2 regions of the Streptomyces sp. NBC_01244 genome follow, and region 2 is predicted to be linked to the other one. Evidence: riboswitches for the same ligand, from Rfam matches in the RefSeq annotation. Region 2 holds a riboswitch; the other holds the start of a gene.
The links. A riboswitch is a leader RNA that binds a small molecule or an ion and turns the genes downstream of it on or off. The one in region 2 is predicted to bind glycine.
Positions count from the first base shown of each region.

Region 1: it holds a riboswitch for glycine, as region 2 does, so the genes downstream of both, gcvP (aminomethyl-transferring glycine dehydrogenase) here and gcvT (glycine cleavage system aminomethyltransferase GcvT) in region 2, are expected to answer to the same signal.

Region 1 is NZ_CP108488.1:1,928,007-1,943,624, reverse strand. Features, by position in the region: rRNA gene OG247_RS08440 (23S ribosomal RNA) at 1-1,067, shown strand, start outside; rRNA gene rrf (5S ribosomal RNA) at 1,142-1,259, shown strand; gene OG247_RS08430 (CDP-alcohol phosphatidyltransferase family protein) at 1,390-1,980, shown strand; gene OG247_RS08425 (mannose-1-phosphate guanyltransferase) at 2,080-4,575, shown strand; gene OG247_RS08420 (DUF881 domain-containing protein) at 4,709-5,611, shown strand; gene OG247_RS08415 (small basic family protein) at 5,608-5,940, shown strand; gene OG247_RS08410 (DUF881 domain-containing protein) at 5,946-6,848, shown strand; gene OG247_RS08405 (FHA domain-containing protein) at 7,332-7,871, shown strand; gene ftsR (transcriptional regulator FtsR) at 7,891-8,664, shown strand; gene OG247_RS08395 (bifunctional nuclease family protein) at 8,772-9,245, shown strand; gene OG247_RS08390 (MerR family transcriptional regulator) at 9,426-10,082, shown strand; gene OG247_RS08385 (DNA polymerase IV) at 10,217-12,337, shown strand; gene OG247_RS08380 (PRC-barrel domain-containing protein) at 12,894-13,259, opposite strand; glycine riboswitch at 13,380-13,478, shown strand; gene gcvP (aminomethyl-transferring glycine dehydrogenase) at 13,677-15,618, shown strand, end outside.
Region 2 is NZ_CP108488.1:6,531,367-6,546,984, reverse strand. Features, by position in the region: gene OG247_RS29595 (ABC transporter ATP-binding protein) at 1-826, opposite strand, end outside; gene OG247_RS29590 (ABC transporter ATP-binding protein) at 832-1,953, opposite strand; gene OG247_RS29585 (ABC transporter permease) at 1,950-2,948, opposite strand; gene OG247_RS29580 (ABC transporter substrate-binding protein) at 3,075-4,853, opposite strand; gene OG247_RS29575 (ABC transporter permease) at 4,956-5,951, opposite strand; gene OG247_RS29570 (enhanced serine sensitivity protein SseB C-terminal domain-containing protein) at 6,415-7,155, opposite strand; gene OG247_RS29565 (enhanced serine sensitivity protein SseB) at 7,223-7,933, opposite strand; gene OG247_RS29560 (AAA family ATPase) at 8,043-8,729, opposite strand; glycine riboswitch at 8,921-9,024, shown strand; gene gcvT (glycine cleavage system aminomethyltransferase GcvT) at 9,209-10,324, shown strand; gene gcvH (glycine cleavage system protein GcvH) at 10,428-10,808, shown strand; gene glyA (serine hydroxymethyltransferase) at 10,823-12,079, shown strand; gene OG247_RS29540 (APC family permease) at 12,248-13,897, shown strand; gene OG247_RS29535 (L-serine ammonia-lyase) at 14,070-15,452, shown strand; gene OG247_RS29530 (hypothetical protein) at 15,564-15,618, opposite strand, start outside.

The DNA of each region.
Region 1 (15,618 bases), 4.6 Mb from region 2:
CTGGAACGTTAAGGGGACCGGTTAGTCACATTTCGGTGTGGCGAAGCTGAGAACTTAAGCGCCAGTAAACGGCGGTGGTAACTATAACCATCCTAAGGTAGCGAAATTCCTTGTCGGGTAAGTTCCGACCTGCACGAATGGCGTAACGACTTCTCGACTGTCTCAACCATAGGCCCGGTGAAATTGCACTACGAGTAAAGATGCTCGTTTCGCGCAGCAGGACGGAAAGACCCCGGGACCTTTACTATAGTTTGATATTGGTGTTCGGTTCGGCTTGTGTAGGATAGGTGGGAGACTTTGAAGCGGCCACGCCAGTGGTTGTGGAGTCGTCGTTGAAATACCACTCTGGTCGTGCTGGATGTCTAACCTCGGTCCGTGATCCGGATCAGGGACAGTGTCTGATGGGTAGTTTAACTGGGGCGGTTGCCTCCCAAAAAGTAACGGAGGCGCCCAAAGGTTCCCTCAGCCTGGTTGGCAATCAGGTGTTGAGTGTAAGTGCACAAGGGAGCTTGACTGTGAGACCGACGGGTCGAGCAGGGACGAAAGTCGGGACTAGTGATCCGGCGGTGGCTTGTGGAAGCGCCGTCGCTCAACGGATAAAAGGTACCCCGGGGATAACAGGCTGATCTTCCCCAAGAGTCCATATCGACGGGATGGTTTGGCACCTCGATGTCGGCTCGTCGCATCCTGGGGCTGGAGTCGGTCCCAAGGGTTGGGCTGTTCGCCCATTAAAGCGGTACGCGAGCTGGGTTTAGAACGTCGTGAGACAGTTCGGTCCCTATCCGCTGTGCGCGTAGGAATATTGAGAAGGGCTGTCCCTAGTACGAGAGGACCGGGACGGACGAACCTCTGGTGTGCCAGTTGTCCTGCCAAGGGCATGGCTGGTTGGCTACGTTCGGGAGGGATAACCGCTGAAAGCATCTAAGCGGGAAGCCTGCTTCAAGATGAGTATTCCCACCTCCTTGAGAGGGTAAGGCTCCCAGTAGACGACTGGGTTGATAGGCCAGATGTGGAAGCCCGGTAACGGGTGGAGCTGACTGGTACTAATAGGCCGAGGGCTTGTCCTCAGTTGCTCGCGTCCACTGTGTTAGTTCTGAAGTAACGAACTGTGTCATATCCGGTTTGGTTAACTTCATAGTGTTTCGGTGGTCATAGCGTTAGGGAAACGCCCGGTTTACATTCCGAACCCGGAAGCTAAGCCTTTCAGCGCCGATGGTACTGCAGGGGGGACCCTGTGGGAGAGTAGGACGCCGCCGAACAATCATTGTAGAAAGCCCCGTACCGGGTAACCGGTACGGGGCTTTTCTGCGTTTACAGGCCGGTGCACCGGCTCCTGTAGGGTCAGGGGGCATCGTTCGACATTTCTACAGTCACAGTGGAGGCCCCCGGGTGGAGGTCCAGGAGACTCGGGTTCAGACTGACCGAATTTTCACCATTCCGAACATCCTGAGCATGGCTCGCCTCGCAGGCGTACCCCTGTTCCTGTGGCTGATCCTGGCCGAGCACGATGGCTGGGCTCTTGCCGTCCTCATGCTCAGCGGGATCAGCGACTACCTCGACGGGAAGCTGGCCCGGCGCTGGAATCAGATCAGCAGCCTCGGCCGGCTGCTGGATCCCGCCGCGGACCGGCTCTACATCCTGTCCACGCTGTTCGGTCTCACGTACCGCGAGATCCTGCCGCTCTGGCTCACCGGGGCACTGCTCGCGCGTGAGCTGATGCTGCTGGTCATGGTCTGGATCCTGCGCCGGCACGGCTATCCGCCGCCCCAGGTCAACTTCCTCGGCAAGGCCGCGACCTTCAACCTGATGTATGCGTTCCCCTTCCTGCTGGTGAGCACCTGGTCGGGTTGGTTGGCCTGGATGGGGTCAGTTTTCGGATGGGCGTTCGCCGGATGGGGTACAACCCTCTATTGGTGGGCAGGAGTCCTTTACGTGGTACAAGTCCGCCGGCTCGTGAAGGCGGACACCACGGCCGATTGAGCTCGCTCGGCGCCTGACTGACGCGGGGGAGTGTTCCAGTCACCGTCCGGGACGGGTGAGGTCGGCGATACGCCGTCTCTCAAGGAGGACTCTTCCGACATGAAGGCCGTCGTGATGGCTGGTGGCGAAGGCACTCGGCTTCGCCCCATGACCTCAAGCATGCCCAAGCCGCTCCTGCCGGTGGCGAACCGGCCGATCATGGAGCACGTGCTCAGGCTGCTCAAGCGGCATGGGCTCAACGAAACCGTGGTCACCGTACAGTTCCTGGCGTCGCTCGTCAGGAACTACTTCGGTGACGGCGAGGAGCTCGGAATGGAGCTCACCTATGCCAACGAGGAGAAGCCACTCGGGACCGCCGGCAGCGTGAAGAACGCCGAGGAGGCTCTGAAGGACGACACCTTCCTCGTCATTTCCGGCGACGCGCTCACCGACTTCGACCTGACCGACCTGATCCGTTTCCACAAGGAGAAGGGCGGGCTCGTCACGGTGTGCCTGACCCGGGTGCCGAATCCGCTGGAATTCGGCATCACCATCGTGGACGAGGAAGGCAAGGTCGAGCGCTTCCTGGAGAAGCCGACCTGGGGCCAGGTGTTCTCGGACACCATCAACACCGGCATCTACGTCATGGAGCCGGAGATCTTCGACTACGTGGACGCGGACGTCTCCGTGGACTGGTCCGGCGACGTCTTCCCGCAGCTGATGAAGGAAGGCCGGCCCATCTACGGCTACGTCGCCGAGGGCTACTGGGAGGACGTCGGCACCCACGAGAGCTACGTCAAGGCCCAGGCCGACGTACTCGAGGGCCAGGTCCAGGTCGACATGGACGGTTTCGAGATCTCACCCGGCGTGTGGATCGCCGAAGGGGCCGAGGTGAGCCCGGACGCGGTGCTGCGCGGCCCGCTGTACATCGGGGACTACGCCAAGGTCGAGGCCGGCGTGGAGATCCGCGAGCACACCGTCATCGGATCGAACGTCGTCGTCAAGAGCGGTGCGTTCCTGCACAAGGCCGTCGTGCACGACAACGTGTACATCGGGCCTCACAGCAACCTCCGCGGCTGTGTCATCGGCAAGAACACCGACATCATGCGCGCGGCCCGGATCGAGGACGGGGCCGTCATCGGCGACGAGTGCCTCGTCGGCGAGGAATCGATCATCCAGGGGAACGTCCGGGTCTACCCCTTCAAGACGATCGAGGCGGGCGCCTTCGTCAACACCTCGGTCATCTGGGAGTCGCGGGGGCAGGCACATCTGTTCGGCGCGCGCGGGGTCACCGGCATCCTGAACGTGGAGATCACCCCGGAGCTCGTCGTCCGGTTGGCCGGTGCCTATGCGACGACCCTGAAGAAGGGGGCGACGGTCACCACGGCCCGCGACCACTCGCGTGGCGCGAGAGCGCTCAAGCGGGCCGTGATCTCGGCGCTCCAGGCGAGCGCCATCAACGTCCGGGACCTGGAGAACGTACCGCTGCCCGTGGCGCGGCAGCAGACCGCGCGCGGCAGCGCGGGCGGGATCGTGCTGCGGACCTCGCCGGGAGTGCCCGACTCGGTCGACATCATGTTCCTCGACGAGCGCGGGGCGGACCTCTCCCTCCAGCAGCAGCGCAAGCTCGACCGGGTCTACGCACGCCAGGAGTACCGGCGGGCGTTCCCCGGCGAGATCGGCGACCTGCAGTTCCCGGGAAGCGTCTTCGACGCCTACACCGGTTCGCTGCTGCGGCGGGTGGACACCACCGGGGTCGCGGACTCCGGGCTCAAGGTGGTCGTGGACGCGTCCAACGGCAGCGCCGGCCTGGTGCTGCCCAGCCTGCTGGGCCGGCTCGGGGTGGACGCCCTCACGGTCAATCCGGGTCTCGACGAGTCCCGGCCCACGGAGACGGCCGAATCCCGCAGGGCGGGGCTGGTGAGGCTCGGCGAGATCGTGGCGTCCTCGCGGGCCGCCTTCGGAGTGCGCTTCGACCCGGTGGGCGAGCGGATCTCCCTCGTGGACGAGCGCGGCCGGATCATCGAGGACGACCGGGCGCTGCTGGTGCTGCTCGACCTGGTGGCCGCAGAGAAGCGCAGCGGCAAGGTGGCGCTGCCGGTGACCACGACCCGGATCGCCGAGCAGGTGGCGGCGTACCACGGGACCCAGGTGGAGTGGACGACGACCTCGCCCGACGATCTGACCCGGGTGGGCCGGGCGGAGAACACCATCTTCGGCGGTGACGGTCGGGGTGGCTTCATCGTCCCCGAGTTCAGCAGCGTCTTCGACGGGTCGGCCGCCTTCGTGCAGTTGATCGGGCTGGTGGCGCGGACGCAGCTCACGCTGAGCCAGATCGATGCCCGGATCCCTCGTGCGCACGTGCTCAAGCGAGACGTGCCGACCCCGTGGGCCGTGAAGGGGCTCGTCATGCGGCGGGTCGTGGAGGCGGCCGGGGACCGGCAGGTGGACACCACCGACGGGGTGCGGGTCGTGGAGGCCGACGGGCGGTGGGCCCTGGTGCTGCCGGACCCGGCGGAGGCGGTCACCCACCTGTGGGCCGAGGGACCCGACGACGCGTCCGCGCAGGCCCTGCTGGACGGCTGGGCAGCGGTGGTGGACGGCGCCGGGCACTGAGCGCCCCGCACGGGACGGCGTAGGCCGGAACGCAGCGGCGTAGGGCCGGAAGTCCGGTGGAGCGGGCGGGGCGAAGGTCCCGTCCGGTCCACCGGGCGTCCGCATTCGGTGGGAGCGGCGCCGACATGCGACGATGTGCGGCATGTCGCAGCCGCCCCACAACCGCAGTTCGGCACCTCCGGCGCGGCCGGACGCTTCCATGTCGCTGCTGACGCACGTGATGGACCACTCCCTCGACGAGGGCTACGCGGAGGCTTCGGCCCGGCGCGAGGCCGAGGGCACGTCCGGCCTGCCGCGGACCCTCAAGGCCAAACTGGGTCTCGCCGCCGGGCTCGTGCTCGCCGCCATGGTCGTCACCCTGGGCGCCGCGCAGGCGCGGGCGACCGCGCCGGTGCTGGCCAAGGAGCGTCAGGAACTCATCGACCGGGTCGAGCGGGCCGACGCGCACGCGGACGGTCTGGAGCGGGACATCGAGGGGCTGCGGGACACCGTCGCCGGCCGGCAGCGCGAGGCGCTCAAGCAGCACGGCGGCGAACAGGGCCAGCTCGTGGCGCTGCTGTCCGGGGCCACCGAGGTGCACGGGCCCGGGATCAAGCTGACGGTGGACGACGCGAAGGGCTCGACGACCGGAAACGGCACCAAGCCGCGCGAGAGCGCCGGATTCTCGGACACCGGGCGGCTCCGCGACCGAGATATGCAGAAGATCGTCAACGGGCTGTGGCAGTCGGGGGCGGAAGCGATCTCGATCAACGGGCAGCGCCTGACGTCCCTCTCGGCGATCCGGGCCGCCGGTGACGCGATACTGGTCGACAACAGGCCGCTGGTCCCGCCGTACGAAGTGCTGGCGATCGGCGACAAGAAGCGCCTCGGGACCGCGTTCCAGGACTCCGCGGACGGCCAGTACCTGCACGTGCTGCAGGAGAACTACGGCATCCGCTACTCCTTGTCGTCCGAGGCCGAGGTGCGCCTCCCGGCCGCGTCGAGCCTGACCGTACGTACGGCTACAGCAGTAGAGCAGCAGAAGGGTGCATCGTGATCGCGGTACTGGGCCTCGTGGTCGGAGTGGTGGTCGGACTTCTCGTCCGCCCCGAAGTGCCGGCCGTGGTGGAGCCTTATCTGCCGATCGCCGTGGTCGCGGCGCTGGACGCGGTGTTCGGAGGCTTGCGCGCGATGCTGGACGGCATCTTCGTGGACAAGGTCTTCGTGGTGTCGTTCCTGTCGAACGTGGTCGTGGCGGCGCTGATCGTCTTCCTCGGAGACAAACTGGGCGTCGGCTCGCAGCTGTCCACGGGTGTGGTCGTCGTCCTCGGCATCCGCATCTTCTCCAACGCCGCGGCCATCCGCCGGCACGTGTTCCGGGCGTGAGGCCGATGAGTACGAACGACACCCCGCCCGAGGAGCCCGGGGCCTCGGCATCGGCACAGCGGCCGAAGGCACAGCCGCCGCAGGAGCCGTCGGCCGGGCCGTCGGCCGGACCGTTGGGCAACGGGGCCGAGTCCGTGGGCGACGTGCCCGGGCCCGAGCGGACCGGGCCCGAGCAAACCGGGCCCGAGCAGACCGGCCGGCAGCGGCTGGCGGCCGGGCTGTGGCCGCCGCGGGTGAGCCGTGCCCAACTGATCGTCGCGGTGCTGCTGTTCGTTCTGGGGCTCGGGCTGGCCATCCAGGTGCGGTCGAACAGCGACTCCAGCGCGTTGCGCGGTGCCCGTCAGGAGGACCTCGTACGGATCCTCGACGAGCTGGACGGGCGGACGAAGCGGCTGGAGGACGAGAAGCAGACGCTCGAGGACCAACGCCGGGAGCTCGAGAGCAGTTCCAACCAGGCCGAGGAGGCCCGGAAACAGACCGTGGAGAAGGAACGCCAACTCGGGATCCTGGCCGGTACGGTGGCCGCGCAGGGGCCGGGGATCGTGCTGAAGATCACGGACCCCAAGGGTCAGGTGCTGTCGGACAAGCTGCTGGACACCCTCCAGGAGCTGCGGGCCGCCGGGGCCGAGGCCATCCAGATCAACGGGGTGCGGATCGTGGCGGACTCGTACTTCTCGGACGAGGAGGACGGGGTCGCGATCGACGGTAAGAAGATCACACAACCCTACGAGTTCAAGGTGATCGGCAAGCCTCAGGACCTGGAGCCTGCGCTCAACATTCCCGGTGGCGTCGTCCAGTCGCTGGAGAAGGAGCAGGCGGTCGTCGGCATCACACGTCCGGCGAAGATCGTTGTGGATGCCTTGCGGGCTGCGAAGCAGCCTGACTACGCTCGGTCGTCATCGACGTGATGCGGGAGGTGCGGGAGACCGGCTCAGGCGGGCGAATGCCTGCGGGGGGTCGAGGCACCGAAGTCGCGGTGCGTGGTGGAAACTGTCTGATGGTTACGGACGTTGTAAGTATGTCCGGGTCGGCAGGTGTTGCATTCGGAGTTCGTCCTGCCCCACGGGCGGGTCTGTTTCGGTCAAGGGGAATCGCCCGTGAAGTTGTTTGAGAAGTTGTTCGGCAAGAAGAACCGCGAGGAAAGCGGTGCGGCCAGGCACCGCGCGGGGCACGGAGACGTGGAAGGGCAGGGCGACCGGCCGCTCTTCCGCGACGAGGTCGCCGGGGCGGGTGATATTTCGGGCGCGCACGGCGCGTCGACTGTTGACCCTGCCGGTACCGGACGCATAGGTTTCGGTGAACCATCAACCTCAAGTACGGGTGGAGGGTTTGCCCCCGACCCGTATGCCACCAATGCCTCCGCGGGGCAGCCGCGGCGCGAGGAGCCGTCCATGTCGGCCGAGCAGATTTGCAGCAGGTGCGGGCACCGCAGCGATGCGGCGAGCCGGTTCTGCTCCAACTGCGGGGCGCCGCTGCGGGCGGGTCTGACGCCGGAGCGTGCCTCGGAGACCACGTCCACCATCTCGATCTCGGGCCTGGAGGCCTACGAGGCCGAGGTGTCGGGACAGACGCACGTGTCGTCCTCGCTGTCCCCCGAGGCCCAGGCCGCGGTGGAAGCGCTGCCCCCGGGTTCCGCCCTGCTGATCGTGCGGCGCGGCCCGAACTCCGGCAGCCGGTTCCTCCTGGACGGTGAGCTGACGACGGCCGGCCGGCACCCGCAGAGCGACATCTTCCTGGACGACGTCACCGTCTCCCGGCGCCATGTCGAGTTCCGCAGGAGCCACGACGGTTTCACCGTCTCCGACGTCGGCAGCCTCAACGGCACGTACGTGAACCGTGAACCGATCGACTCCGTCGCCCTGCACAACGGCGACGAGGTGCAGATCGGCAAGTACCGGCTGGTCTTCTACGCGAGCCTGCGGGGGCACTGACCCTTCAAGGGAAGGTCCCATGCTGCGTATCCCGGCAGGCGGTGCCGCCAAGGGCGGCACCGCCACCGCCGCCTCCTCGGGCGTGCGGCTGGTGAGCATCGGAACGGTGCTCACGATGCTGCGTGACGAGTTCCCCGAAGTCACGATCTCGAAGATCCGTTTCCTGGAAGCGGAGGGGCTCGTCGAGCCCAGGCGCACACCTTCGGGATATCGCAAGTTCAGCACCGACGACGTGGAGCGTCTCGCCCACGTCCTGCGGCTCCAGCGCGACCACTACCTTCCGTTGAAGGTCATCCGCGAGCAGCTCGACGCGCTCGCGCGGGGTGAGCAGATCCGTATCCCGGCGCCCACGGCGCACGGGGAGTCCGTCGACCCCACGAGCCCCGTCGCCCTCTACGGCGAGGTGGGCCGGGAGCGGCCGACCGTGGCCCGGGTGGGCCGGGCCGAGCTGATCGCCGCCGCGGACGTGGACGAGGTCCAGCTCGTGGAGTGGGAGTCCTACGGGCTCATCGCGGAGGCACCCGGCGGCGGGTTCGACGCCGAGGCCGTCACCGTGGCCCGTCTGGTGGCCGATCTCGGCCGATTCGGTCTGGAGCCGCGCCACCTGCGGGCCATGAAGGCCGCCGCAGACCGGGAGGCCGGTCTGGTGGAACAGGTCGTCTCGCCGCTGCGCCGGCACCGCAATCCGCAGACCAGGGCCCATGCCGAGGCCACCATGAAGGAGCTCGCGGGGCTCTCCGTACGGCTGCACGAGGCCCTCGTACAAACTGCTCTCGGGGTGCGGCTGCACTGATCCTGAGGGGTTTTCGGGCCGACTTCGGGTGACTTGGCAGGGGCTTCGGGGCAGGCTTGGGGCAGCCCGACTACCCAAACCTGCCGAGCAGGTCCTAGGGTTGCTGTGTGAACGAGCTCGACGTTGTGGGTGTCCGGGTGGAAATGCCCTCGAACCAACCGATCGTGCTCCTGCGTGAAGTGGGAGGCGACCGGTACCTCCCCATCTGGATCGGACCAGGGGAGGCGACCGCCATTGCCTTCGCGCAGCAGGGCATGGCCCCTGCCCGGCCGCTGACACACGACCTTTTCAAGGACGTGCTGGAGGCGATCGGCGAGGAGCTCACCGAAGTCCGGATCACGGATCTGCGGGAGGGCGTTTTCTACGCGGAGCTCGTCTTCGCCAGCGGAGTCGAGGTGAGCGCGCGGCCCTCCGACGCCATAGCGCTCGCCCTGCGGACCGGGACGCCGATCTACGGCAGCGACGGCGTGCTCGACGACGCCGGAATCGCGATCCCGGACGAGCAGGAGGACGAGGTGGAGAAGTTCCGCGAGTTCCTCGACCAGATCTCGCCAGAGGACTTCGGTACCGGCCCGCAGTGAGGCGCGGGTCGTGCCGTCCTCCCGGATATTTCAGCCCATTCGAGTAGCCTTTCCCCGCAATGGGGTACGGGAAACCACTCTCAGGGTGATTATCACTCGGCGTGCCGAGTGTGGCGATCGTTGACGCACCCCTGGTGACTGCCTACCTTCGAGATGGCAGGTCAAGGACGGAGGGTCGGCGTGAGAGTCACGGGCGACGGTATGACCGGGGGCATCCCCGCACGGAGTGACGGTGGGCCGTACCCGCTGCACGGTGGTGCGGTGAACTCCGCGCGCCGTCAGCCGGAGCCCGCGCCGGTCGGTTCGGTGGGGCCGGTGGGGCCCCAGGGCGGCGAGCCCGCACCCGAGCAGGTCGGATACCGAGGGCCGACGGCGTGTGCCGCGGCCGGCATCACGTACCGGCAGCTCGACTACTGGGCGCGGACCGGGCTGGTGGAGCCCACGGTGCGTCCCGCCTACGGGTCGGGGACGCAGCGCCTCTACAGCTTCCGGGACGTGGTCGTCCTCAAGATCGTGAAGCGCTTCCTGGACACCGGGGTGGCGCTGCAGAACATCCGCACCGCCGTGCAGCACCTGCGCGACCGGGGTTTCTCGGACCTGGAGCGGATGACGCTGATGAGCGACGGCGCCACCGTGTACGAGTGCACTTCGCCGGACCAGGTCGTCAGCCTGCTCCAGGGCGGCCAGGGCGTCTTCGGCATCGCCGTGGGCGTGGTCTGGCGCGATGTGGAGAACGCGCTGTCGCAGCTGCACGGGGAGCGCGTGGACACGGGCGAGACGGTGGTCGGGCACAACCCGGCCGATGAGCTGGCCGCCCGGAGGAACCGGGCCGTCTGAGGCGCAGGGGCGGGGCCGGGGACCGGGGCGGGCCGGGTGGTCCGTCCGGGTCCGGTCCGGTCCGCGGCGGGCCGCCCGGCCCGCCTGCTGTGGGTTCGGGCCGATTGTCAGTGGCGTAGGGCAGCATCGGAGCTGTGAGAGCCGCGCCGACCATCCTGCACCTGGACATGGACGCCTTCTACGCCTCCGTGGAGCAGGCGTCGAAGCCGAGCCTGCGCGGCAAGGCCGTCATCGTCGGCGGGCTCGGGCCGCGCGGGGTCGTCGCCACCGCCTCCTACGAGGCCAGGCGGTTCGGGGTGCATTCCGCCATGCCGATGGCCCAGGCGCGGCGGCTCTGCCCCAACGGCGCGTGCCTGATTCCGCGCTTCAGCCTGTACCGCGAGGTCAGCGACACGGTCATGGGGATGCTCCGGGAGCTGTCCCCCCTCGTGGAGCCGCTGAGCCTGGACGAGGCCTTCGTGGACCTCGAGGCGGGCGGCGTCGCCTTCGACGCGCAGGCCGCGCGGGCCGTTGGCGAGCGGCTGAGGGCAGACATCACCGCCGCGACCGGGCTGAGCGGGTCGGTGGGGCTCGCGGGGTCCAAGATGCTGGCCAAAGTCGCCTCCGAGGAGGCCAAGCCGGCCGGGCTGCTGCTGATCGAGGTCGGCACGGAGCGGGCGCACCTGGCACCCATGTCGGTACGGACCCTGCCCGGGGTGGGGCCGGCCACGGGGGAACACCTGCGGCGGGCCGGGATCACCACGGTGGGGGAGCTGGCGGAGGCCGGCGAGGACGAACTGGTCCGGATGGTGGGGCGCTCGCACGGCGTCGGGCTGTACCGGATGGCGTTGGGGGTGGACGAGCGGCCGGTCGTCGCCGAGCGCGACGCGAAGTCCGTGTCGGTGGAGGACACCTTCGACGTGGACCTGCACGACCGGGTACGCATCCGGAACGAAGTGCAGCGGCTCGCCGACCGGTGCGTGGAGCGGCTGCGCGGGTCAGGGCATTCGGGGCGGACCATCGTGCTCAAGGTGCGGCGGTACGACTTTTCCACGCTGACCCGCTCGGAGACGCTGCGGGGGCCCACGGACGACCCCGCGGTGGTGCGGGAGGCTGCGGCGCGGCTGCTGGAGGCCGTGGACACCACGGGCGGGGTGCGGCTGCTGGGGGTGGGCGTGACGGGGCTGGCGGACTACACGCAGGAGGATCTGTTCGCTTTCGCCGATGCGATGGCTGCGCGGGCTGGGGCGGGGTCGGGTGACGGCGGCGCCGCGGGGCGGCCTGCGGCCGGCGCTGACGGGGGGCAGGAGCCCGAGGGACCCTTCCGGGTCCGGGGTGCCGTCCCGGGGCCGGGGCCGGGTCCGGGGCCGGAGCCGGAGGCGGACGAGGGTGCCGGTCAGGGCCAGGGTGGGGCAGTCCCCGCCGGGGCGGTGCCGGGCGAGCCCATCGGGCAGGGCCAGGGGCAGGCGGCTGGGGAAGAGCAGGCTGAGGCCGTTGGGCCGTCGGGGCTGGCGGAGGGGCTCGGGCACGCCCAGGGCGCTCAGCGGGGCCCTGGCCGGGGCGAGGGTCCTGGGCAGGGGTCGGGTGAGATCGCTGGGCCGGGGTGCGGTAGCGCGTTGGCGCAGGGGGAGAGCGTTGGGCAGGGGCAGGGGCAGGGGCAGGGGCAGGGGCAGGGGCAGGGGCAGGGCCAAGGCCAGGGCCAGGGCTCGGAGCAGGGCCAGGGATCGGAGCACGGCCAGGGCCAGGGCTCAGAGCAGGTGCAGGTGCAGGTGCCGGGTGAGATTGCTGGGCCTGATCGGGGTGCTGAGTTGGCGCAGGGGGAGGGCGTCGGACAAGGCCAAGGCTCGGGGCTGGGGCTGGGGCAGGCGCAGGGGCTGGGGTCGGGGTCGGGGTCGGGGGAGGTCGCTGCGCCGCGGGGTGTCGGGTCGGGGCAAAGGGGCGACGTCGGGCACGGCCAGGGCGACCTGCAGGGGGTGGGCGTTGGGCGTGGGCCGGGTGAGGTTGCTGGGCAGGGGCTCGGGGGTGCGGGGGGTGTTGAAGGTTTGGTTGAGCGGCGCTGGGCGGCCGGGAGTGATGTGCGGCATGCGGTGTACGGGCCCGGGTGGGTGCAGGGCAGCGGCGTCGGGCGGGTGACCGTACGGTTCGAGCAGCCCGGATCCGAGCCGGGCCGGGTGCGGACGTTCCTGGTGGACGACCCCGAGCTGGAGCCGTCCGACCCGATGCCGCTGGTCGGGGACCGGGCCGTGGGGGTCGGGGGCTCGACGGCTCCGGAGTGAGCCTGGGAGGGCACGTCCTTGCGCCGACCCGGGGTGCCTGTGTCTGGGGGGAGCTGGAGGAACTGTTCGCTGCCCGGCTCCCTGGGGGCCGGCAATAGTGCGCTGCCTGCTGCCTGCTGCCTGCTGCCTGCTGCCTGCTGCCGGGCGCTTGCTAGCGGCCCCGCCGGGTGTCCGCAGCTGGACGCCTGCCATGGGCCGCCGGGTGTCAGCGGGTGCCGCGAGTGTGCTGCTGGGTGCCGGCTGCGTCGTGTGAGGCGCTGAATACCCGCTACCCGCTGGGAGGCGCCGGGTTCCCCGCTGCCGCTGCCGCTGCCGCTGCCGCTGCCGCTGCCGCTGCCGCCGACCGCAGCCAGGGTGCTCGCTGGCAGCTGCTGCGGTCAGGTGTCGGCCGCCGCCGACCGTTCCCGCTGCCCGCTGTCGGGTGTTGTGGCTGCCCGCTGCCCGCTGCCCGCTGCCCGCTGCCCGCTGCCCGCTGCCCGCTGCCCGCTGCCCGCTGCCCGCTGCCCGCTGCCCGCTGCCCCGGGGGTTGGTGGGCAGCGGGTGTGGGGTGGTGGGGTTAGGGGGTGTCGGGGGCTTTGTGGCCGAAGTCGTGCTGGAAGTCGGAGGGGAGGGCCAGGTCCAGGCCGTAGTGGTGGTAGAGCTGCAGCTCCTGTTCGGGGGAGAGGTGGCGGCCGACGCCGAAGTCGGGGGCGTCCTTGATGAGGGAGCGCTCGAAGGGCACGCGCAGGGTGTCGCCCACCATCTCGCTGGGCTCCAGCGGGACGAAGGCGTCCCGGCTGAAGAGTCCGGTGCGTACGGCGGCCCATTCCGGGACGCCCGTGGCGTCGTCGAGGTAGACCTCGTCGACGGTGCCGATCTTGGTGCCATTGCGGTCGAACGCCTTGCGGCCGATCAGGCTGCGGGGATCGATGTCGGTCTGCACGGTCCGGTCCCTCCGTTTGGGCGCAACTCCTCCGGTAATGACTACAAAAGTGCATTTCCGGAGAGGGGGCCACTCGAGGGAGGTGCCCAGATCCTCGCTGGTAGGCTGGGTGACGGCTGTTGACCCTGTGCGGGAGAGTCCTCCGAGTGAGTGAGACGGAGGCGCCGAAGGAGCAAATCCTCCCCGGAATCTCTCAGGCATACGTACCGCACGTGGTGAGGCCACTCTGGAAAGCAGGTGCGGGAACCGGGCGCGCAGTGCCGGTCCCTCTCCTCACCGACGGTGAAAGCCGGATCTCGTGGGCGATCCCCGCGCGGCCCGGTGAAGCTCTCAGGTTGTGATGACAGAGGGGGAGGCCGTCCGGGTGCCCGCGCCGTGGTGCCCCTCGCAGGTCGTACGACCAGGAGGCCTCCGTACATGACCGCCAACCGCATTTCGCTCTCCCAGCTGGAGCGAGGCATCCCCTTCGAGCAGCGCCACATCGGCCCGGATGCCGAGGCGCAGGCGAAGATGCTCGCTCAGGTGGGCTACGGCTCCCTCGACGAGCTCACCGCCGCCGCGGTGCCGGATGTGATCAAGACCACCGCCGCGCTGAACCTGCCCGAGGCGCGGACCGAAGCCGAGGTGCTCGCCGAGCTGCGCCAGCTCGCCGACCGCAATCAGGTCCTGTCTTCGATGATCGGCCTGGGTTACTACGGCACCTTCACGCCGCCGGTGATCCTGCGCAACGTCATGGAGAACCCGGCCTGGTACACGGCGTACACGCCGTACCAGCCGGAGATCTCCCAGGGCCGCCTCGAGGCCCTCCTGAACTTCCAGACCGTCGTCGCCGAGCTGACCGGCCTGCCGACCTCCGGCGCCTCGCTGCTCGACGAGGGCACGGCGGCCGCCGAGGCCATGACCCTGGCCCGCCGCGTGGGCAAGGCCAAGGGCAACGTCTTCCTCGTCGACGCCGACGCGCTGCCGCAGACCATCGCGGTGATCGAGACCCGCGCCGAGCCGATCGGCATCGAGGTCGTGGTCGCGGACCTGTCGGGCGGGATTCCGGCCGAGATCGCCGAGCGCGGCGTCTACGGCGTGCTCCTGCAGTACCCCGGTGCCTCCGGCGCCGTGCGGGAGATCAAGCCGGTCATCGAGCAGGCGCACGCGCTCGGCGCCATCGTCGCCGTCTCCGCCGACCTGCTCGCCCTGACCCTGCTGACCTCCCCCGGTGAGCTGGGCGCGGACATCGCGGTCGGTACCACCCAGCGCTTCGGCGTCCCGATGGGCTTCGGCGGACCGCACGCCGGCTACATGGCCGTCCAGGCCAAGCACGCACGCTCGCTGCCCGGCCGCCTCGTCGGCGTCTCCGTGGACGCGGACGGCAACAAGGCCTACCGCCTGGCGCTGCAGACCCGTGAGCAGCACATCCGCCGTGAGAAGGCCACCAGCAACATCTGCACCGCGCAGGTGCTCCTCGCCGTCATGGCCGGCATGTACGCCGTCTACCACGGCCCGGACGGGCTGCGGACGATCGCCCGCCGCACCCACCGCTACGCCGCCCTGCTCGCCGCCGGTCTGACGGCCGGCGGGGTCGAGATCGTGCACGGCGCCTACTTCGACACGATCACCGCGCGGGTCCCGGGCCGGGCCGCCGAGGTCGTGGCCGCCGCCCGTGAGGGCGGGGTCAACCTGTACCAGGTCGACGCCGACCTGGTCTCCGCCTCCTGTGACGAGACCACCCTGCGCGCCGACGTCGACGCGGTGTGGGCCGCCTTCGGGGTGACCGCGGACCTGGAGGCGCTCGACGCCACCACGGCCGACGCGCTTCCCGAGGGGCTGCTGCGCGAGGACGCGTACCTGACCCACCCGGTCTTCCACCAGCACCGGTCCGAGACGGCGATGCTGCGCTACCTGCGCAAGCTCTCGGACAAGGACTACGCGCTGGACCGCGGCATGATCCCGCTGGGCTCCTGCACCATGAAGCTCAACGCGACCACCGAGATGGAGTCGGTCACCTGGCCCGAATTCGGCCAGGTGCACCCGTTCGCCCCGGTCGAGCAGGCCGAGGGGTACCTCACGCTCATCACCGAGCTGGAGGAACGTCTCTGCGAGGTCACCGGCTACGACAAGGTCTCCATTCAGCCGAATGCCGGCTCCCAGGGTGAGCTCGCCGGCCTGCTGGCCGTCCGCGCGTACCACCGGGCGAACGGCAACGAGCAGCGCACCGTCTGCCTCATCCCCTCCTCCGCGCACGGCACCAACGCCGCGAGCGCCGTGATGGCCGGCATGAAGGTGGTCGTGGTCAAGACCGCCGACGACGGCGAGGTGGACGCGGACGACCTGCGGGCCAAGATCGAGCAGTACCGCGACGAGCTCG
Region 2 (15,618 bases):
TCAGGGCCGTGGTGTACGGGTGCATGGGCGCCGAGTACAGGGACTTGTTGTCCGCGAGCTCGACGATCTTGCCGAGGTACATGACCGCGATGCGGTCCGAGACGTGCCGGATGACCGACAGGTCGTGCGCGATGATCACGTACGTGAGGCCGAGCTCCTCCTGGAGGTCGTCCAGCAGGTTCACCACCTGGGCCTGGATGGAGACGTCCAGGGCCGAGACCGGCTCGTCCGCCACGACCAGCTTCGGCTTCAGGGCCAGGGCACGGGCGATGCCGATGCGCTGGCGCTGGCCGCCGGAGAACTCGTGCGGATAGCGGTTGTAGTGCTCCGGGTTGAGGCCCACCAGAGAGAGGAGGCGCTGGACCTCCGCCTTGAGGCCGCCCTCGGGCTCGACGCCCTGGAGCTTGAACGGGGCGCTGACGATGGTGCCCACCGTGTGCCGCGGGTTCAGCGAGCCGTAGGGGTCCTGGAAGATCATCTGCACGTCGCGGCGCATCGGGCGCATGCCGGACACGCTCAGGTGCGTGATGTCCTTGCCCTCGAACTCGACCTTTCCGCCGGTCGGTTCGAGCAGCCGGGTGATCAGCCGGCCCATGGTCGACTTGCCACAGCCGGACTCGCCGACGATGCCGAGGGTCTCACCCGGGTAGACCTCGAAGTCGATGCCGTCGACGGCCTTCACGGCCCCGACCTGGCGGCGCAGCAGCCCCTTGGAGATGGGGAAGTGCTTGACCAGTCCGGTCACCCTGAGCAGCGGCTCCGGGGAGTCCACCGCCTGGGCCGGAAGGACGGCCGTCTCGTTCTTGCTGTTATCGGGCGCAGTCATGTCGGTCACAGCTTCGGCGCAATCTCTTCGGTCCAGATCCGGTCCCGCTGCTCCGGGGAGAGGTGACAGGCGGCCCAGTGCCGGCCGGCGCCCTCCGCGGCGGTGTCGACCAGGGCCAGCTCGGGCCGTACGGTCCGCGTGACGTCGTCCTTGGGCAGGTCGGCGTACGGGCACCGGGGGTTGAAGGCGCAGCCGCTCGGGATGTTGATCAGGCTGGGCGGCGAGCCCTTGACCGGGATGAGGCGTTCGGTCTGCTCCCGGTCGATGCGCGGCATCGAGCCGAGCAGGCCCCAGGTGTACGGGTGCCGGGGCTCGTAGAACACCTTCTCCGCGCTGCCCCGCTCCACGCACCGGCCGCCGTACATCACGAGGAGGTCGTCGGCCATCTCGGCGACCACGCCGAGGTCGTGCGTGATCATGATGACCGCGGAGCCGAACTCCTTCTGCAGGTCCCGGATCAGGTCGAGGATCTGCGCCTGGACGGTGACGTCCAGGGCGGTGGTGGGCTCGTCCGCGATGAGCAGTTCGGGGTTGTTGACCAGCGCCATCGCGATCATCGCGCGCTGGCGCATGCCGCCGGAGAACTCGTGCGGGTAGCTGTCGACCCGCTTGTGGGGCTCGGGGATGCCGACGCGGTCCAGGAGGTCGACGGCCCGCTTGCGGGCGGTCTTCTTGTCGACCTTGTTGTGGACCCGGTACGCCTCGGCGATCTGCTTGCCGACCGTGAAGTACGGGTGCATCGCCGACAGCGGGTCCTGGAAGATCATCGCGATCTCCCGGCCGCGCAGCTTGCGGACCTCTTCCTCGGGGCTGGACAGCAGTTCCTTGCCGTCGAGCCAGATCTCACCGGAGATCCGGGCCCGCTGGCGGCCGTACTGGCCGACCCGGTGCAGGCCCATGATGCCCAGCGAGGTCACCGATTTACCGGAGCCGGACTCGCCGACGATGCCGAGGGTCTTGCCCTTCTCCAGCGTGAAGGAGAGTCCGTCCACGGACTTGACCAGGCCGTCTTCCGTGGGGAAGTGCACCTTGAGGTCGCGTACGTCGAGGAACGCGGTGCCGGGTGCGCCGGGGGCGACGGGCTCGTTCAGTGCGCCCGTCACGGCGGGCGCCGTCGAATCGGTCATGACAGCCTCACTCGGGGGTCGATCACCGCGTACAAGAGGTCGACGACGAGGTTGGCCGCGACGACGAAGAAGGCGGAGATCAAGGTGATGCCGAGAATGACCGGCAGGTCGTGCTCGCTGATGGCGCGGACGGCGCTGTAGCCGAGGCCGTGCAGCGAGAAGGTGTACTCGGTGAGGACGGCGCCGCCCATCAGCGCGCCCAGGTCGAGACCCAGGACGGTCAGGATCGGCGTCATGGTCGAGCGCATCGCGTGCTTGCCGATGACGACGGGTTCCGTCAGCCCCTTGGCGCGCGCGGTGCGGATGTAGTCCTCGTTGAGCACTTCGAGCATGGTCGCGCGGGTGAGCCGCGCGTACATCGCCGCGTAGAGGAAGGCGAGCGAGACCCACGGCAGGACCATGCCGTTGAACCAGGCTCCCGGGTCCTCGGCGAAGGTCTTCTCCGGCCGCCCGAACCAGCCGAGCTGGTCGGAGAAGAGGGCGATGGCGAGCATGCCCGTGAAGTAGATCGGGAGGGAGACGCCGGCGAGGGCGAGGCCCATCGCCGAACGGTCCAGGACCGTACCGCGCTTGAGGGCGGAGATGACGCCTGCGGCGACACCGCCGATCACCCAGAGCACGACGGCACCGGCGGCGAGCGAGAGGGTGACGGGCAGCCAGTCGGTCAGCAGCGGCCACACCTCCTGCTCGCTCTTGAAGGAGTATCCGAAGCAGGGCGCGGCGCAGTGCGTGACGTCGTTGCCGTTGGCGTACGTACGACCCGCCACCAGCCCGACGACGAACTTGCCGAACTGGACGAGGATCGGGTCGGCGAGACCCATCTTCTGCCGGATGCCCTCGATGGCGGCGGGGTCGGACTGCTTGCCGACGAAGTACAGGGCCGGGTCCGTCCCGATCATCTTCGGGAAGAGGAAGAAGATTCCGAAGGTCACCAGCGAGATGACCAACAGCATGACGATGACGGCGAAGATCCGCCGGATGAGATATGCAAGCACTGCGCTCGGCCTGGCCGCGGCCCGGGGACGCCCTCTTCTGGAGAGCGCCCCCGAGCCGCCGCCGCGGCCATCACCTGCCCTTCGTGCCTAGCGGGTGTGGCACTGGAACTGAATCGGACGGTTTGTCTACTGGACGCCGAGCGAGGCGTAGTCGTACCGGCCGTTGTACGCGTCGGAGGTGTAGACGTTGGTCAGGCGGCTGCTGCGCCAGGAGATCGTCTTGTCGTAGACGAAGGGCAGGTAGACCGCGGCCTCGGAGACCTTCTGGTTCATCTGCTTGTAGATGTCGCCGGCCTTGGCCGGGTCCGTCTCCGCGATGGCGTCGTCGAACAGCTTGTTGATCGCCGGGTCGTTGAGCTCGGAGAAGTTGTTGTTACCGCTCTGCAGGATGAAGCGGCCGTCGACCAGCGGCTGGGAGAAGCCCTGACCGGTCGGGAAGTCGGCGCCCCAGCCCATGATGATGATGCCGTAGCCCTTCTCCTTGACCACCTTCGGCGAACCGATGATGCCGGAGGTCTGGGCGCCGTCGAACTGGTCGACGTCGGCCTCGATGCCGACCTGCTTCAGGGCGTTCTGCAGGGAGACGGCCGTGGCGACCTCGACCGGCTTGTTGTTGCGGACCGCGATCGTGGTCTTGAAGCCGGTCTCCTTGCCACAGGCCTTCAGAGCGGCCTTGGCCTTGTTGACGTCGGGCTTGCCGTCGTTCGTCAGGACACCGTACGGGTCGTACTTGCCATCGGCGCCCTTGATGCCCAGCGGCAGCATGTTGGGGGCGATGTCACCACCGGCCTGCGGGCCGCCGCGGGCGGTCTGCAGGGACTTGTGGTCGGCCGCGTAGATGACGGCCTTGCGGCACTCGATGTTGTCGAACGGCGCGACGGTCTGCGGCATGACGGCGTACCGGATGAAGCCGGTCTGGCCGTTGTCCAGGTTGTCCTTGTGGTCCTTCAGCGCGGTGGCGCGGGCCGCCTGGCCGATGCCGGTCGCGTTGATGTCCAGGTCGAACTCGCCGTTCATCAGGCGCTTGTCCATGTCGTCCGCGTTCGCCATGAACGTGACGGAGATGGAGTCCGGGAGCGCCTTGCGGATGGTGTCCGACTCGGCCTTCCAGTTCGTGTTGCGCGAGAGCTTCATGCTCTTGTTGGGCTCGTACGAGTCGATCTTGTACGGGCCGTTGGAGAAGGGCTTGAGGCCGTACTTGGCCGCGGTGTCCTTGTCCTGCTTGACCGGGCTGGCGGCCGGCATGGCCAGCATCTGCTCGAAGTCGCCGTTGGGCGCGGGGAGCTTGAAGATGATGGTCTTCGCGTCCGGGGTCTCGATCGCCTTGAGGCCGAGCTTGTCCGGGCTGGTGTCCTTGTACGGACCCGGGTACTCGGTCTTCGGGTCGAGGACCTGCATCAGGTAGACCGGGCCGCCGGAGATGACGTCCTGGGCCCAGGTGCGCTCGATGCCGTACTTGACGTCCTGGGCGGTGACGGGGGTGCCGTCCTCCCAGGTCACGTTGTCCTTGAGGGTGTACTTGTAGGTCTTGCCGCCGTCGCTGATCTCCGCGTTCGCGGTGGCCAGGTCGGGGACGAGCTCGGTGCTCTTGGTGCCCGGCTCCGCCTTGAAGCTGACGAGCTGGCGGGCGTAGTAGCGGGAGAAGTCCCACATGAAGCCGTAGTAACCGCGCTGCGGGTCCCACGAGTCCGCTTCCTGCGTACCGACGAACTTCAGCTCGCCGCCCGTCTTGGTGGAGGCGTTGGCGACCTTGCCGATGGCGGCGTTGAAGCCGCCCGCGGCGGCCGGCTTGTCTTCCTTCGCCTTGCCGTCGTCGCCGCCACAGGCGGTCGCGGCCAGCATCGTCGCGAGCACGACGGCCGTGCCGGCGACGAGCCTGCGCTTGGACATGCGATGGGTAGTCACGATGCTCGCAACCCTCCGTTGTGATTCCGGTACGAAGCCGGGTTCCGGTGTGCCCTGCGGTTCTGACCTACGGGTGCCCTGCGGGATGACCTGCGGGGACGGCTAACGGGAGCCCTTCGGGTCGAGGGCGTCGCGGACGCCGTCGCCGAAGAGGTTGAAGGCCAGCACGGTGATGAAGATCGCCACGCCGGGGAAGATCATGAAGAGCGGGTCGTCCTCATAGGTCCGCACGGCCGTCGAGAGGGTCTCGCCCCAGGACGGCGTGGGCGGCTTGACGCCGACGCCCAGGAAGCTGAGCGCGGCCTCGGTCAGTACGTTGGTGGGGATCATCAGCGTCGCGTAGACGGTGATCGGGGCCACCAGGTTCGGGAGCAGCTCGCGGAAGAGGATGTACATCCGGCCGGCGCCCAGGCTCCGCGCCGCTTCGACGTACTCCCGTTCGCGCAGCGACAGGGTCTGGCCGCGGACGATGCGGCCGATGTAGGGCCAGCCGAAGAAGCCGATCACCAGGACCAGTACGGCGATCCGCAGGCCCGATCCCTCGAAGCCCCAGAGCTTGCCGGGGACGACCGAGATCAGCGCGATGATGAAGAGCAGCTGCGGGAAGGCGAGCAGCAGGTCCATGACCCGGCTGATGGCCGCGTCGACCCAGCCGCCGAAGTAGCCGGCGACGATGCCGAAGAAGGTGCCCATCGAGACCGCCACGAAGGCGGAGAGGAAGGCGACCAGCAGCGAGATGCGGGCGCCGTAGACGATCCGGCTGAACACGTCGCGGCCGTTGACCGGCTCGATGCCGAGCAGGAAGTCGCCGCTCATGCCGCCGTAGTCGCCGGCCGGCAGGCCCAGCAGCGGGTCCAGCAGGTCTTCGTGCAGCTCCTCCGGAGGGTGGCCGAAAACGCTGACGATCAGCGGCGCGAAGAGTGCGACGAGGATCAGCAGGAGCACGACGAAACCGCCGGCCAGCGCGACCTTGTCGCGCTTGAGCCGCATCCAGGCGATGCGGCCGGGCGAACGGCCTTCGATGGCCTTGGCGGGGACGTCGGCTACGGACACGGGTGCGGGTGTCTCCGCGCTCATGTCGTGCAGTGGTGCCGTCATCGTGGTGGGGACCCCTCTCGGCCGACGGGTGGGCCGGCCCATGCCCGCCGCTGTGGCGGCGTTGGTGCGGAGTGGCGCTCGGAGTGCGAGGTACGGGTGCGCGGATTTCCTGCGGCGGGGCAAACCCAGGCGACCGCCGGAGGACTGACCCGCTCTTGGGTGGGGAGTCTTCATCGGGCGCTCGATCAGCCGCCAGACCCGCAGGTGAATGGATGCGCAACCGTGATCTGAGGGTCGAGTTCCCGTTATCCGGACTTCACTGTCATCTCAGCGGAGCAAGACATCCTGTTCGGTACGGAATCGGACATGGCGCCCAACTCGGCCTACGAGCATGCCTATTGGGCGTACATCAACGTCGAAATCAGGACAACGCAAAGGCCGCACGGAACGACTGTTCCGTGCGGCCTGGGGTGGCTTGGTCCCCATGTCTCAACGAGCGGGATGCCTCGGCGAGCGGGACCTCTCAGTAGGCGGGCGCCTGTCCCTCGCGGTCGTAGAAGGGGCGGGTCTGCGCCCGCAGCCACATCGCCACCGGGTCGTGTTCGTCCGCCAGCGCGACCGTGCAGACGGGCACTCCCTCGGGGACCGCGCCGACCGACTGGCGCATCATTTCCCGCACGGATTCCAACGCGTGCGCGGAGGCGTCGTACAGGTCGAGCCCGACGGCGAGGTACGGGGACCCCAGCGCGGGCTGCACCCAGGCGCGGCGCAGCGAGCGGACGGCGGGCGTGCGGTGCGCGTGCTGCGTGAGCAGCCCGTAGAACTGCGGCAGCTCGATGGCGGGCTCGGACAGCCGCAGCGGGCCGGCCGGCATCCGGTCCAGCCCGGTGGCGATCCGGCGCAGGTCGGCCCAGGGAATGCCGACGCCGCCGCCCTGGGCGTGCGGGTTGAGCCACAGCCCCCAGCGGTCGGGGTAGAGGGCGCGGGCGATGTCCCGTCCGGTGACCACCTCGTACCCGCGGTTCCAGCCGCTGGCGGCCAGCTCCTGCGGTGAGGTCACGCAGGGCGCGTACCCGAGGCCCTCGACCTCCATGCCGCCGTACTGGGCCTCCGGGGAGCCGGGCTGCCCCTGCCAGAGGAGCATCCACAGCCGCCCCTCGGCCAGGGCGTGCAGGAGGGACTCGTAGCTCTCGTAGCGCCCGGGAGTCACCTGGCGCAGCATGTGCTCGACCTGCCCGACCGCGGCCGTGCCTGACGCACTCACCCGGTACCCCTCTTCGTCTGTTCGTCCGCCCGTCGTCCACGCGTGTCGGCCACCAGCTTAAGCGTCACTACGGCAGGTAGAAGGGGCGTACGCGCGTGGTGATGAAGTCGACCACCGGGTCTTCCGCGGCGTCGAGCAGGATCAACTGCACAGGCCAGGGCGGCGGTACGCGGGTCAGGGCGCGGCCCAGCGCGTCCATCGGGGCGTTTCGCATGTCGGGCTCCCATCCCACCAGGTGGACTCCGATGTAGAGCTCCGGCGAGCCGCCCTCGACGCTGGCGAGGCAGCGGTGCGCGGAGGCGACGACTCCGGTGGCCCGGAACTCCTCCGCGGCGGCGGTCAGGAACTCGACCGGGTCCTGCTGCCAGTCGGGCTCGAAGAGCCGGACCCTGCCGCCGGTGGCGGGGCCGTCGAGCGGGCCGCGGCCGGTGCGGCAGAGCTCCGCGACGGCCGGCGGGGGCAGGGGCACGCCGACGGAGCCCTCGGGGTTGACCGCGAGGCCGAGTTGCGGGGGCAGGCCCCGGGCGAAGTCCACGGCGGGGGCGACGGCGAAGTCCATGGCGGGTCCGGCGCAGGCGCGGAACTGCTCCTCGGAGCTGTAGACGGGCACGTACGCGGCGCCGTCGATGTCCATGGTGGGCAGGCTGAGGCTGTTCACCCCGCCGGGCAGCGGGATCCACAGGTGGCTGCGCCCGAGGACCTCGAGGATCCGCCCCCCGGCGTCCGCCTGTCCGAGCGCCGCCCCGAGCACCTGCTCCAGCTCGTTACCCGGCCACATGTACGTCTCCGCTCGCTTGCCCTTGATATCGACCCGAGATTAACGGGCGCCCGCGACACCCCGACCGGGGGCCGCCCGTGCCGGGGCCGCCCGCGCCGGGGGACAGGCCCTAGTGGAAGCCGATCGACGTCAGCCGGGACGCCGCCGGGCGGTCCAGCAGGGTCACCGACGCGCAGCCGGCGGGCGGGCGGCCCGCCTCGGCCTCGCGCAGCAGCCGGGCCACCGCGCCCCGGTGCCGGGCGAAGGCGTACGCCGACACGCCCCGGCCCCGCGCCGCCTGCCCGGCCCTGGCCTCCTCCGGAGTGGTGTCCAGCAGCACCAGGTGCAGCGCGCGGCCGCGCCGGCGGGCCGCCGAGGCCAGCAGCGCCCGTACCCAACTCTGCGTACCGCAGTCGTGGACGACGGCCGGGGCCCCGGAGCGGAGCACCCGCCACAGGCCCCAGTAGTGCGCGATCCGGACGGCGGGCCGGTACACCGCGTAGGGCAGGGCGGCCGGCATCCGGCGCTCCCAGCGCTCGCGGGCGTCCTGGGAGTCGACGCCGCCGCCCTCCGCGGCCCGCTTGATCAGGGTGCTCTTGCCGCCGCCGGGCAGCCCGGAGACCACCACGACGTCCCCCTCGGCGAAGCGCAGCCGCCGCGGGCCCTCGGCTCCGCGCAGGTCCCGTACCGCTGCGGGCTCCCCCGCCGTTCCGCCCGCCGCGGGGTCCCGTACGGCGCCGCGCTGCGACGGCACCCCGGCCACCGCACCCTCGACGGTGCCGGTGTTCGTCGCCGCCAGTACTCCGAATCTCCGCACAGTGCTCGCCTCCCCCGCGACGGGTCGCCTGGACCCGGTCCCCCTGAGTGTAAAGAGACGGTAATCCGGTGCCACCGGTTCCGCTCCGGTTCCGCTCGGAGTCTGCTCCGCTTGCGGACCCCCTCCCCCATTCGGCCGCACGTCGTGCAATGATGTGCGCCATCTGGACACCTAATTACATACCGGCCGCTTGAATCCGCGCGGGAGAGTCCCGGCACGCCGCAAGGCGGTGCCCGGGCGCCGAAGGAGCAAGTACCTCCCTTGAATCTCTCAGGCCCCGTACCGCGTGGATGAGGCAGATCTGAAAAGCGAGCCGCGCCACCGCCCGTGAGGGCCCCGGCGACGGTTCCACCCAAGGTGCAAGTCGATGGCCTTCCCCTGGAAGCGGGGAACTCTCGGCGAACCTCTCAGGTTCCGATGACAGATGGGGAGGAACTCCTCCTCGTCATGTCATGCCCTGGGACCCGGGAGCCACACCCATGAGCACTGCCCCCCGCCTGACCGCCCTCGATGCGCTGCACCGTTCTCTCGGTGCGACCATGACCGATTTCGCGGGCTGGGACATGCCCCTGCGGTACGCCAGCGAGCGCGACGAGCACAACGCCGTCCGCACCAAGGCCGGTCTGTTCGACCTCTCCCACATGGGCGAGATCACCCTGACCGGCCCGGAGGCCGTGAAGGTCCTGGACTACGCCCTGGTCGGCAACATCTCCACCGTCGGCGTCGGCCGCGCCCGCTACACGCACATCTGCCAGGAAGACGGCGGGATCCTCGACGACCTGATCGTCTACCGCCTGGGCGAGACCGAGTACATGGTCGTCGCGAACGCCTCCAACGCCCAGGTCGTCCTGGACGCGATCACCGAGCGCGCCGCCGGCTTCGACGCCGAGGTCCGCGACGACCGCGACGCGTACGCGCTGCTCGCGGTGCAGGGTCCGGAGTCCCCCGGCATCCTCGCCTCGCTCACCGACGCCGACCTGGACGGGCTGAAGTACTACGCCGGCCTGCCCGGCACGGTCGCCGGGGTGCCCGCGCTGATCGCGCGTACGGGCTACACCGGCGAGGACGGCTTCGAGCTGTTCGTCTCCCCCGAGCACGCCGTGGAGCTGTGGCAGGCGCTGACCAAGGCGGGCGAGGGCGTCGGCCTGGTCCCGGCCGGCCTGTCCTGCCGCGACACCCTGCGCCTGGAAGCGGGCATGCCGCTGTACGGGCACGAGCTGACCACCTCCCTCACCCCGTTCGACGCGGGTCTGGGCCGGGTCGTGAAGTTCGAGAAGGAGGGCGACTTCGTCGGCCGCGCCGCCCTGGAGGCCGCCGCCGAGCGCGCCGCCGCCAAGGCGCCGCGCAAGCTGGTCGGCCTGATCGCCGAGGGCCGCCGCGTTCCGCGCGCCGGCTTCTCCGTGACCTTCGACGGCCAGGTCGTCGGCGAGGTCACCTCGGGCGCCCCGTCCCCGACGCTCGGCAAGCCGATCGCGATGGCCTATGTCGACGCGGCGCACGCCGCGCCCGGCACCTCCGGCGTCGGCGTGGACATTCGCGGTACGCATGAGGCGTACGAGGTCGTGGCCCTGCCGTTCTACAAGCGGCAGAAGTAGCCCCGTACCGCCCCGTACCGCACCGCACCGCTCTTCGGCGCGTCGCGCCGGTCCGCAGGACCACCGTTCGTATCCACTCCCCCGCATCCAGGAGAATCAGGTCATGAGCAACCCCCAGCAGCTGCGTTTCAGCAAGGAGCACGAGTGGCTGTCGGACGCCGTCGACGGCGTCTCGACGGTCGGCATCACGGAGTTCGCGGCCAACGCGCTCGGTGACGTCGTCTACGCCCAGCTTCCCGAGGTGGGCGACACGGTGACCGCGGGCGAGACCTGCGGCGAGCTGGAGTCGACCAAGTCGGTCAGCGACCTGTACTCCCCCGTCACCGGCGAGATCGTCGAGTCCAACCAGGACGTCATCGACGACCCGGCCCTGGTGAACTCGGCCCCGTTCGAGGGCGGCTGGCTCTTCAAGGTGCGCGTCACGGAGGAGCCGGCCGACCTGCTCTCCGTCGACGAGTACGCCAAGCTCACCTCCGGCAACTGACCCAGGGAACCCTGATGTCTGTACTGAACACTCCCCTCCACGAGCTCGACCCGGACGTCGCCGCCGCCGTCGACGCCGAGCTCGTGCGCCAGCAGTCCACCCTGGAAATGATCGCGTCGGAGAACTTCGCTCCGGTCGCCGTCATGGAGGCCCAGGGCTCGGTCCTGACCAACAAGTACGCCGAGGGCTACCCCGGCCGCCGCTACTACGGCGGCTGTGAGCACGTCGACGTGGTCGAGCAGATCGCGATCGACCGCATCAAGGCGCTCTTCGGCGCCGAGGCCGCGAACGTGCAGCCCCACTCGGGCGCGCAGGCCAACGCGGCCGCGATGTTCGCGCTGATCAAGCCGGGCGACACGATCATGGGCCTGAACCTGGCCCACGGTGGTCACCTGACCCACGGCATGAAGATCAACTTCTCCGGCAAGCTCTACAACGTGGTCCCGTACCACGTCGACGAGACCGGTGAGGTCGACATGGCCGAGGTCGAGCGCCTCGCCAAGGAGTCCAAGCCGCAGCTGATCGTCGCGGGCTGGTCCGCCTACCCGCGCCAGCTCGACTTCGCCGCCTTCCGCCGCATCGCGGACGAGGTCGGCGCGTACCTGATGGTCGACATGGCGCACTTCGCCGGCCTGGTCGCCGCGGGTCTGCACCCGAACCCGGTGCCGCACGCCCACGTCGTGACCACCACCACGCACAAGACCCTCGGCGGTCCGCGCGGCGGTGTCATCCTGTCGACGCAGGAGCTGGCCAAGAAGATCAACTCCGCGGTCTTCCCGGGTCAGCAGGGCGGCCCGCTGGAGCACGTGATCGCGGCCAAGGCCGTCTCCTTCCTCGTGGCGGCCTCGCCCGAGTTCAAGGAGCGCCAGGAGCGCACCCTGGAGGGCGCGAAGATCCTCGCCGCCCGCCTGGTCCAGGACGACGTCAAGGCCGTGGGCGTGGACGTCCTCACCGGCGGCACCGACGTGCACCTGGTCCTGGTCGACCTGCGCAACTCCGAGCTGGACGGCCAGCAGGCCGAGGACCGCCTCCACGAGGTCGGCATCACGGTCAACCGCAACGCCATCCCGAACGACCCGCGGCCGCCGATGGTCACCTCGGGCCTGCGGATCGGTACGCCGGCGCTGGCCACCCGCGGTTTCGACGCCGAGGCCTTCACCGAGGTCGCCGAGATCATCGCGCAGGCGCTCAAGCCCGCCTACGACGCGGAGGACCTGAAGGCGCGCGTCTCGGCGCTCGCCGCGAAGTTCCCGCTGTACCCGACGCTCTAGGCACCGGCCTGAGAGGGCCCGGTCTTGTTTTGCACAGGGCCGGGCCCCTTTCATGACCAAAGCCCCAGGCGGATGCGGCCCATTGCCACTGAATCATCCAAAAAATGGCAAATAGGCTCCGGATAAAGGAAAGACCGCACCCCCCTGGCAGGACGGACAGCACACCCCATGGACATGAGCGCAGCGAACAAGAAGGGACTCAGTCTCTTCGCCCTGATCATGATCGGCCTCGGCTCGATCTTCGGATCGGGGTGGCTCTTCGGGGCCGGCCAGGCCGCCGCGGTCGCGGGGCCCGCGGCGATCATCGCCTGGGTCATCGGCGCCGTCTTCATCGGCATGATCGCCATGTCCTACGCGGAGGTGGGCGCCGCCTACCCGCTGCCCGGCTCGATGGCCCGCTTCGGCACCATCTCGCACGGGCCGGTGCTGGGCTTCATCACCGGCTGGGCGGTCTGGATCGCCATCGCCGCGCTGATCCCGATCGAGTCCATCGCCGGAACGCAGTACATGTCCTCCTGGAACTTCGGCTGGGCCAAGGGCCTCGTCGAGAACGGCGGCCTGACCACCTCCGGCATGGCGATGGCCCTGTTCCTGACGGTCGCGCTGTGGCTGGCCTGCTACTGGTCGGTCGCACTGCTAGCCAAGGCGAACAACCTCCTCACCCTGGTCAAGTTCGCCATCCCGGTACTCGCCGTGATCGCCCTGATCACCTCCGGCTTCCACACCGGCAACTTCACCGACCACGGCGGCTTCGCGCCCAACGGCTGGTCCGCGGTCATGACCGCCGTCACCACCTCCGGCGTGGTCTTCGCATTCAACGGCTTCCAGGCCGTCGTCAACCTCGGCGGCGCCGCCAAGAACCCCGGCCGCGCCATTCCGCTGGCCCTGGTCGGCGCGCTCTCCCTCGGCCTGGTCATCTACCTGGCCCTGCAGATCGCCTTCATCGGCGGTGTCCCGCCGGAGAAGCTGGCCGAGGCCGGCGGCTGGAGCGGCATCAACTTCTCCTCACCGTTCGCCGACCTGGCCAAGATGCTGATGCTGCACTGGGTCGTCACCATGCTCCAGTTCGGCGCCTTCATCTCCCCGTCCGGTGCCAACATCGGCAACGTCGCCTCGGCCTCCTACATGGCGCAGAACCTCGCGGACACCGGCTTCTTCCCGAAGAAGATCCGCGAGGTGCACCCGAAGTACGGCACCGCACGCCCCGCGATGTGGCTGAACCTCGGCTTCTCGATCCTGCTGCTGGTCACCGTCGGCCACAGCTGGGAGGCCCTGGCCAGCGTGGTCTCCGCCGCGATGGTGGTCTCGTACCTGATCGGCCCGATCGCGGTCGGCGTCTTCCGCAAGACGAAGCCCGAGCTGCCGCGCCCCTTCCGACTGCCCGCGGCCAAGATCCTCTGCCCGGTCACCTTCGCCTTCGCCGCCTGCGCCCTGTACTGGTCCAAGTGGCCGGACACCGGCAAGGTGGTGCTGCTCACCCTGGTCGCCGCCCCGATCGCGGCCGTCGTGCTCAAGCGCAAGGGCGAGAAGAACCTGGCCAAGCAGTTCGCCCCCGCCTGGTGGATGATCGCCTTCCTGCTGTGGCTGGGCACGCTGTCGGCACTCGGCAGCACCGAGTTCGGCGGCAGCGGGTTCATCCCCGGCGGCGCGGACATCGCCCTCGTGGCCGTCTCCGCCCTGGGCTTCTACTTCTGGGCCGTACGGTCCGGGGTCAAGGCCCACTACGCGGGCCTGCCGGGCCCGGACCCGGTCCTGGACGCCCCCTCCAGGGAGGCCGACGCGGCCGACGCACCGGAGCGCGAACTGAGCCACGCCTGAGCACCCCCTCCCCGACCCGTCCGGCGGCCGAGCTGTTCACCTCACCGCGTTAAGCTCGACCGCCGGACAAAATCCGCAGATCACCCCTGATCAACCCGATCAACCCGATCAACCCGATCCGCCTCTCCTGCCCACGCTTCCCACCCACGAGCAGACATAGGAGTCCGCAACCGTGGCCATCTCCGTCTTCGATCTCTTCTCGATCGGCATCGGTCCCTCTTCCTCCCACACCGTCGGACCGATGCGCGCCGCGCGCATGTTCGCGACCCGGCTCAAGAAGGACGGCGTCCTCGCCCAGACCGTCTCGGTCCGCGCCGAGCTCTTCGGCTCGCTCGGCGCCACCGGGCACGGCCACGGCACCCCCAAGGCGGTCCTGCTGGGCCTGGAGGGCCACTCCCCCCGCACCGTGAACGTGGAGACCGCCGACGCCGAAGTCGAGCGCATCCGCCAGACGGGCCGCCTGCGCCTGCTGGGCACGGAAATAGGTGACGGCCACGAGATCGACTTCGACGAGCCGAACCAGCTGATCCTGCACCGCCGGCGCTCGCTCCCGTACCACGCGAACGGCATGACGCTCTTCGCGTACGACGAAGCGGGCACCCCGCTGCTGGAGAAGACCTACTACTCGGTCGGCGGCGGGTTCGTCGTGGACGAGGACGCGGTCGGCGAGGACCGGATCAAGCTCGACGACACCCCGCTGAAGTACCCCTTCCGCAGCGGCGACGAGATGCTCCGCCTCGCGAACGAGACCGGCCTGTCGATCTCCTCGATGATGCTGGAGAACGAGAAGGCCTGGCGCACCGAGGACGAGATCCGCGAGGGCCTCCTGGAGATCTGGCGCGTCATGCAAGCCTGCGTCTCGCGCGGCATGTCCCGCGAGGGCATCCTCCCCGGCGGCCTGCGGGTCAAGCGCCGGGCCGCCTCCACGGCGCGCCAGCTGCGCACCGAGGGCGACCCGATGATGCACCGCAGCGAGTGGGCCACCATCTACGCGATGGCGGTCAACGAGGAGAACGCGGCCGGCGGCCGGGTCGTCACCGCTCCGACGAACGGCGCCGCGGGGGTCCTGCCCGCCGTCCTGCACTACTACATGAACTTCGTGCCGGGCGCGGACGAGGACGGCGTGGTCCGCTTCCTCCTCGCCGCGGGTGCGATCGGCATGCTCTTCAAGGAGAACGCCTCGATCTCCGGCGCCGAGGTCGGCTGCCAGGGCGAGGTCGGCTCGGCCTGCTCGATGGCGGCCGGCGCGCTGGCCGAGGTCCTGGGCGGCACCCCGGAGCAGGTCGAGAACGCGGCCGAGATCGGCATGGAGCACAACCTCGGCCTGACCTGCGACCCGGTCGGCGGCCTCGTCCAGATCCCCTGCATCGAGCGCAACGGCATGGCGGCGGTCAAGGCCGTCACCGCGGCCAAGATGGCGATGCGCGGCGACGGCACCCACAAGGTCTCCCTCGACAAGGTCATCAAGACCATGAAGGAGACGGGCGCCGACATGAAGGTCAAGTACAAGGAAACCGCCCGCGGCGGCCTGGCGGTCAACGTCATCGAGTGCTGACGCCGCATTCTGTGTAACCCCGCTCGACGCCGATGGGGCGTGACTCTTGGAGTCACGCCCCATCGGTTTTTCCTGGCTCAATTCTTTCAACTGAGCAGGAATTGTCGCCGCCTAGCCCCTGTCGAGTTTGCGGGATTCATCCGCCAAATCTTCAAGGCGCTCGTGC